2 regions of the Alishewanella sp. HH-ZS genome follow, and region 1 is predicted to be linked to the other one. Evidence: riboswitches for the same ligand, from Rfam matches in the RefSeq annotation. Region 1 holds a riboswitch; the other holds the start of a gene.
The links. A riboswitch is a leader RNA that binds a small molecule or an ion and turns the genes downstream of it on or off. The one in region 1 is predicted to bind thiamine pyrophosphate.
Positions count from the first base shown of each region.

Region 2: it holds a riboswitch for thiamine pyrophosphate, as region 1 does, so the genes downstream of both, thiC (phosphomethylpyrimidine synthase ThiC) here and A9165_RS07430 (TonB-dependent receptor) in region 1, are expected to answer to the same signal.

Region 1 is NZ_LZEJ01000014.1:24,963-28,598, forward strand. Features, by position in the region: gene A9165_RS07425 (bifunctional diguanylate cyclase/phosphodiesterase) at 1-1,633, shown strand, start outside; TPP riboswitch at 1,688-1,804, shown strand; gene A9165_RS07430 (TonB-dependent receptor) at 1,876-3,636, shown strand, end outside.
Region 2 is NZ_LZEJ01000037.1:10,744-14,379, forward strand. Features, by position in the region: gene A9165_RS13460 (DUF4435 domain-containing protein) at 1-222, shown strand, start outside; gene A9165_RS13465 (IS1182 family transposase) at 366-1,928, shown strand; TPP riboswitch at 2,306-2,419, shown strand; gene thiC (phosphomethylpyrimidine synthase ThiC) at 2,592-3,636, shown strand, end outside.

The DNA.
Region 1 (3,636 bases):
ATTGTTGCTGGAAGACCTCAGCGCTTATCAGAGAGCAAACCGACAGTTTCGCTGGCAACTGATTGGTATGGCCTCGCTATGCTTCCTGTTGTTTGCCTGGTTAACCTACTGGCTAACCCGACGCCTAACCGGTCGCTTGTTAAAGGTGTCGCGGGTGTTGCCGTTATTGGCAGAACATCAGTTTAAGGCGTTCCGCGCCGCCTTACCGGTAAAAAGCCCACTGCTGGTCGATGAAGTTGATCGCTTAAGTGAAGTCAGTCAGACTCTGAGTTTTCAGTTGGAACAGCTGCAACATGATGTGTTGACTCAGACCCGTGAGCTGGAAAATATGGCGATGTTCGACCTGCTGACTGGTCTGGCGAATCGCAATATGCTGCAGTTTCAGCTGAAAAAGCGGCTAGCGGCTTTAACACCGGCGGGGCATTTTCTGGGACTATTTTTTCTTGACCTGGACCAGTTTAAACGAGTGAATGATATTCGCGGTCATGAGCAGGGTGATCAGCTATTGATAGAAGCCGCGCAGCGCTTGCGGGGCGTGTTGCAAAAAACCGATTTAGCCTGTCGTTTTGGTGGTGATGAATTTGTGGTCGTCACCGAAGCACCCGATCTGCAACAACTGGAACAGCTGGCAGCGAGGCTGGTTGCGGTATTCCGCCAGCCGATGCAGCTACAGGGCGAAGAATACCAGCTGAATGTCAGTGTTGGTATCAGTAGCAGCCGGGATGCCAGTCTGAAGCCGGATGATTTGGTGCGCCAGGCCGATCTTGCCATGTACCAGGCTAAAGCCCGCGGTGGCAGCTGCTGGCATTTTTACAGTCAACAGATGTTTGATGCCTTTCAGGATCGCTTAGCATTAGAGCAGGATTTAAAGCTGGCGCTGAGTTTGCAGCAGTTTGATTTACATCTACAACCCAAAATCCGTCTAAGTGATCGGAAGTTAGTCGGGCTGGAAGCATTGTTACGTTGGCAAAGTCCAAGCCGGGGCCTGGTGCCGCCGGATGAGTTTATTTCAGTGCTGGAATATGCGCATTTAATTATCCCGGTCGGCTACTGGGTTATTGAACAGGGCTTCGGTTTGATGGCCGGTTTACGCCAGGCTGGGCTGGGCGACTTGCAGCTGGCCATTAATCTGTCGCCGGCACAATTAACTGATCCGGGCTTACCGGTGGTGCTGGAGCAGTTACTGCAGAAATATCAGCTGAACGCTGCGGATTTTGAGTTTGAACTTACTGAGAGTATGCTGGCGAAAAACCTGACCGAGACGATCAATAGTATGCAACGCCTGAAAGCCCAGGGCTTTGCCCTGGCGATTGATGACTTTGGTACTGGCTATTCTTCGCTCAGTTATTTACGGCAACTGCCGGTAGATACCATCAAAATTGATAAGAGCTTTGTATTTGGCATGCTGGATAATCAGGCCGACTACGACATCATTACCTCGACTATTGCCATGGTCCGCAAGCTGGGCTTACAGGTCGTGGCGGAAGGCGTGGAAACCCAGGCCCAGGCAAAAAGCTTACTGCAACACCAATGTGATCAGGGCCAGGGCTATTTATTTGCCAGACCAATCCCGGCGGCTAATTTGGTGCAAACTCTGACGGAAAATATTAATCAGCTACAACAGTGGCGCTAGGGCAGGCTTGCTCTTTTGCCGCTTGAATTTTGGTAATAAGTCCTCTAGACTGCCAGCGCAACCAAGGGGTGCCCTTCTGAAATATTCGGAGGTGTGCTGAGATGCCGTTTTGGTAAACCCTTAGAACCTGATCCGGATCATACCGGCGGAGGGATGGTGCTAACTCCCCAAAAAGCGTGCCTGTGACTTTCGTGTCCTGAGCCATGCTGTGTGATCCGCTACATCTATTCGGAGTTGATCACATGCTGTTTCGTATTTCTGCATTATCTCTGGCGTTAAGCGCTGCCATAGCGGTCAGCGCAACCGAAGCTGAACTTGAACATATCACGGTAAAAGGCGATTTCCGGCAACAGGATCTGCAACGTCTGGCGGGCAGTGTGGCGGTTTTATCCGAGCAGGATTTACAGCGCCAGTCGGTACAACACCTGGATGACGCACTGCGGCAATTCGCCAATGTCAACTTTGCTGCCGGGGCGTCCCGTGGCCGTTTTTTACAGGTGCGGGGTATTGGCGAGCGCAGCGAATTTATTGATGTGATTAACCCATCGGTGGGCATTCTGATTGATGGCATCGACTATGCCGGCTTGGGGATCAGCAGTCTGGCGCATCCGGAGCAACTGGAAATCTTCCGTGGCCCGGAAGCCACCCGTTTTGGTACCAATGCGCTGGCTGGCATGGTAAATCTGACCAGTAAGGCGCCTAGCGCCGTGGCGGAAGGGAAGGTCAGTGCCACTGTGGCTAACTACGATAGCTGGCAGTTAACCGGGGTCTATAGTGCGCCGATCAGTGAACAGCTGGCGTACAGCCTGACGCTGGATCAGAATAAATCAGCGGGTTTTATAAACAATGCCTATCTGAACCGCGATGACACCAATAATCTGGATGAATTTACTGCCCGGCTGCGCCTTGATTATCAGGCGTTAGCTGAGCTGAAACTCGGCTTTACCGCGCATTTGATTGATCAGCAAAATGGTTACGACGCCTTTTCACTGGATCGTAACCGCACCACCTTATCCGATGAGCCCGGGCAGGACAAATTACGTAGCAAAGCAGTAGCTGTGACAGCCGACTACCATGGGCTGGCGCTGGCGGATATGTTTACCCAGCTGAGCTATCTGAACGCGGATTCGGATTATGGCTTTGATGAAGACTGGAGTTATGTTGGTATCCATCCCTGGGGTTACTCCTATCAGGATCGTTACCTGCGCGGCCGTGAACAATGGACGCTGGATTACCGGCTAACCTCTAAAACCGACGGCCAGCTATGGGGGCAAACTGATTGGGTTGTTGGGCTTTATGCCAGTCAACGCGACCTGTCTCTGTCGCGATTACGCCGGGCCGAGAGTCGCTGGCGTTATTTTGATAGCAGCCTGGAGCGGCGTAATCTGGCGCTTTATGCTGAAACCCAAAGCCCACTGACCGACAAGCTGACGCTGGTGCTGGGTGGACGTGTCGAGCGCTACCGCGATGATTATCTGGACTCGGGTAATATTAGTTTACGCCCGAACGAAACCCTGTGGGGCGGTAAAATCAGCCTGAACTATCAGCTGAATCAGCAAGCGATGCTGTATGGCTTGTTATCACGCGGTTATAAGGTGGGCGGGATCAATGGTGAGGCTCTGGCGAGAGCCGGCGAAGATCGTTTTGCGCAACTGGCTGAAAAAGCCAGCTTTAAGTCAGAGAGCTTGCTCAATGCTGAGTTTGGCGTCAAGGGTAGTGCTGCCGATGGCAGTTTAACCACCCGGGTGGCTGCGTTTTATATGTGGCGGGATGATATGCAGGTTAAGGGTTGGTTAAATCCGGATCTGGGCCCGGAGTTTGCCGGTTTTATCGATAATGCTGCCAGTGGCCGTAACTATGGTCTGGAGGCCGAAACCCGACTGCTGTTGTCACCAAGTACACAACTTTTTGTCAATCTTGGCTATTTGCAAAGCAAATTGGGTCGTTACCAGACCGACAGTGGCCTGGATATGACCGGCCGCGATCAGGCGCATGCGCCACGT
Region 2 (3,636 bases), on a different contig from region 1:
AGTGAGGCGTTATTTAATCAGGCAGTAAATGAAGACAACTACATGTTGGCGTTGCGAATTTATAACAGAAAGTCTTTAGCCAGACAACTTAGTAATCATCTAGGCTTGGCTCATGGAGAGCTTGCCGAGTTTGTCGTGAGATTAGCAAATAGTGAAAGTAAATTGGAAATAAAAAACGCTCTAAAGGGGTACTTTGGTGCTTTTGAAGAAAAAATCGCATAACAAACCGCTGCACTCGGATAAATTATTCGCTGCGCTCATAATTTACCGGTGAGCTGGGCGTTGAGGCTGTAGAAAAACCTCTTTTCACGCGATCGAGTTTGTGATCAAATAGCGTTGTCTGATTAAAAAATAGACAGCGCCTCATGCCTAAGTATATCCCTTACGATTACAACCAAAATGCCATGGTGGTGATTAATTACCTTGATCAACTGCAGCCTGGCACCTTTGAATATGCCATTCATTACCTGATTGATAACAAGCTAGACTTGTCGATATTTCATAGCAAATACCAGAATGAAGATAATGGTCGCCCGGCATATGATCCTGCTGTGCTTTTAAAAATCATTCTGTTTGCTTACTCCAAAGGCATCACCTCGAGCCGTGAAATCCAGTGGTGCTGCGAAACCAATATCATTTTTAAAGCCTTGTCATGCGATACCGTGCCGCACTTTACGACGATAGCCGCCTTTGTCAGTGGCTCGTCGGTGCAAATTGCCCAGCTGTTTGAACAGGTTTTGCTGGTGTGCCATCAGCAAGGGTTGTTGGGCAATGAACTGTTTGCGATTGATGGTTGCAAAATGTCTTCTAACGCTGCCAAGGAATGGTCAGGCACGTTTAAAGAGCTGAGCGCTAAACGGGATAAACTCAAACGGCAAATTCGCTACCATCTGGAACAGCATAAAAAGTTGGATGCACAGGCCAATGCGGATGATGAACGCAAAGCGCGGCACCAGCAAAGTATTGAAACGCTGAATAAGGCGCATGACAAAATCGAACACTTTTTAAAGACCGCCAGTCCACGGATGGGCCAGGGTAAACGACGCAAGGAAGTAAAAAGTAATATCACCGACAACGAATCGGCCAAGATGACCACCAGCAAAGGCACCATTCAGGGGTACAACGGTGTGGCGGCAGTGGATAAGAAGCATCAGATAATAGTGGATGCACAAGCCTTCGGCGAAGGACAAGAGCACCATACGTTGGTGCCGGTGTTAGAAAAGATACAGCAGCGTTATAAGCGGCTGGGAATTAGCGACAATATCTTTGCCGGTAATACCATCGTGACGGCCGATACCGGTTTTGCCAATGAAGCCAATAACCGTTACCTGTACGAGCAACACATCAATGGCTATGTACCGGATAATCAGTTTAGAAAGCGTGACCCGAAATTCAGTGAGCAAAAGCAAAAGTATGGCAAGCGGCACCAAGACAAGGCAAAGGGGAAAAAGCCTATCTTCCCGTCCACGGTCTTCGTATTTGACCCCATCGCCATGACCTGCATTTGCCCGGCAGGCGAATCGTTACCCTGCAGGGGCACCCGGCCAGAGCCAGATGGCCAACAACGCGCCTTGTTTGGCGGCAGACTTTTACAGTGCCGCAACTGCAATTTGAAAGAGCAATGCATGCTCACACCCGAGTCAGCTAACCATCGCAATGGCAACGGCCGTCAGGTGTCTTTTTTACTTAAAGCGAATGCACCACCGAATTACACAGACTGGATGAAACAGCGTGTCGACAGCGACGCGGGTAAGCAAATATACAGCCATAGAATGTCAGTAGTAGAGCCGGTGTTTGGCAATATTGGCACTAACAAAAGGCTAAACCGGTTTAGCTTACGCGGCAAAACCAAGGTGCAGGGCCAATGGCAGTTGTTCTGTATGGTGCATAACATAGAGAAGGTAAGCCGATATGGCAAAGTGGGGTAAAGCGAGGTGAAGAGCAGCCTAAACTCCGTTAATAGCGAGGCGATAAATCCAAATTAACAGCAGAATAAATCTTGCCTTGAAATTCCCACCAGAAACCTGCAAAGTTGATAACAAATAATAAACAGAATAGCCGAAGTGGAAATGCTGTGTTCTGAACAGGTTTTTCTACAGGCTCGTTATGCAAGTGGCAGTAATACAGATCGTATGGGATAAATAAGAAGATTTGATATGGCTGTCTCACAGCAAGTAATACATTCGATGAAAGTTCAAAATTTAAAGCCGGCGAAGCCAACCGGTGGGTATTGTTGCCGGCCTGGCGCAAGTCGGGCTTTTCTTTTCGGTAAATTTATGGTTAAGTAAAAAGGCAAGACCAAGATACAAACTTGTCGGAGTGCATTAGGGCGATATTGCCCTGAAGCTGAGACCGCATTGCGGGATCCGTTGAACCTGATCAGGCTAATACCTGCGAAGGGAACAAGTAGTGATTATGTACCAGCTGACCAGCTACGAATACCGAGGCTTACAAATCTCTATTCTGAGTTGTGTCATCTGATAAGTAACGCAAGAGCTGCTGAATAGCAGTTTGATTTTGCTGCTGCTGACACTTAATCCTATCCAACACTCCTGACAAGCATTTTCCCTTAACTTTTTGGTGAGATTGCTATGTCAACCACAGAATTATTTACCCCAGAATCACAAACAGCCCCAACTCAGGCGACATCTAACCTTGTTGAGTCCAGCATATCGTCACGTCGGGCACAGCGCCAGGCAGCACGCGATTTTATTGCCCAGCTGCAAGGCGAGGCCTATCCCAATTCGAAGCGTCTTTATTTACCGGGCAGCCGGCCAGATATGCAGGTGGCAATGCGCCAGATTATGCTGGCTGATACGGTGGTTGGTGGCACGCCCGAAGCGCCCATTACTGAGCCGAATGAAGCGGTGCCGGTATATGATACCTCAGGCCCTTATGGCGATCCGGGCGCCAGTATCAATGTTGAAGATGGCTTAGCGCCGCTGCGGCTGCCGTGGATTTTAGAGCGGCAGGATACCGAGCAGTTGTCCAGATTAAGCTCACGTTTTAGCCAGCAGCAACAGCTGGAAGCACCAGTGCCGCATCGGTTAAACCGGCAACCTTTGAAAGCCAAGTCGGGTAAAAGGGTTACGCAATTGCATTATGCCCGCGCCGGTATTATCACCCCGGAGATGGAATATATCGCCATTCGCGAGAATATGGGCCGCGATCAGGTTAAAAGTGCCTTGTTAACGCATCAACATCCGGGGCAGCCCTATGCTGCGGCCTTGCCTGCGCAAATCACAGCGGAGTTTGTCCGCGCCGAAGTGGCCGCTGGACGGGCCATTATTCCGGCCAATATTAACCACCCTGAAGCCGAACCGATGATTATCGGCCGCAACTTTCTGGTAAAAGTGAACGCCAATATCGGTAACTCGGCAGTGACCTCCAGTATCGAGGAAGAGGTGGAAAAGCTGGTGTGGGCCACGCGCTGGGGCGCCGATACGGTGATGGATCTGTCTACCGGGCGCGATATTCATCAAACCCGCAGCTGGATCATCCGCAATAGCCCGGTACCTATTGGCACAGTGCCAATTTATCAGGCGCTGGAAAAAGTCAAAGGCGTGGCCGAAGATCTGACCTGGCCTATTTTTCGCGATACCTTGTTAGAGCAAGCCGAACAGGGCGTTGATTACT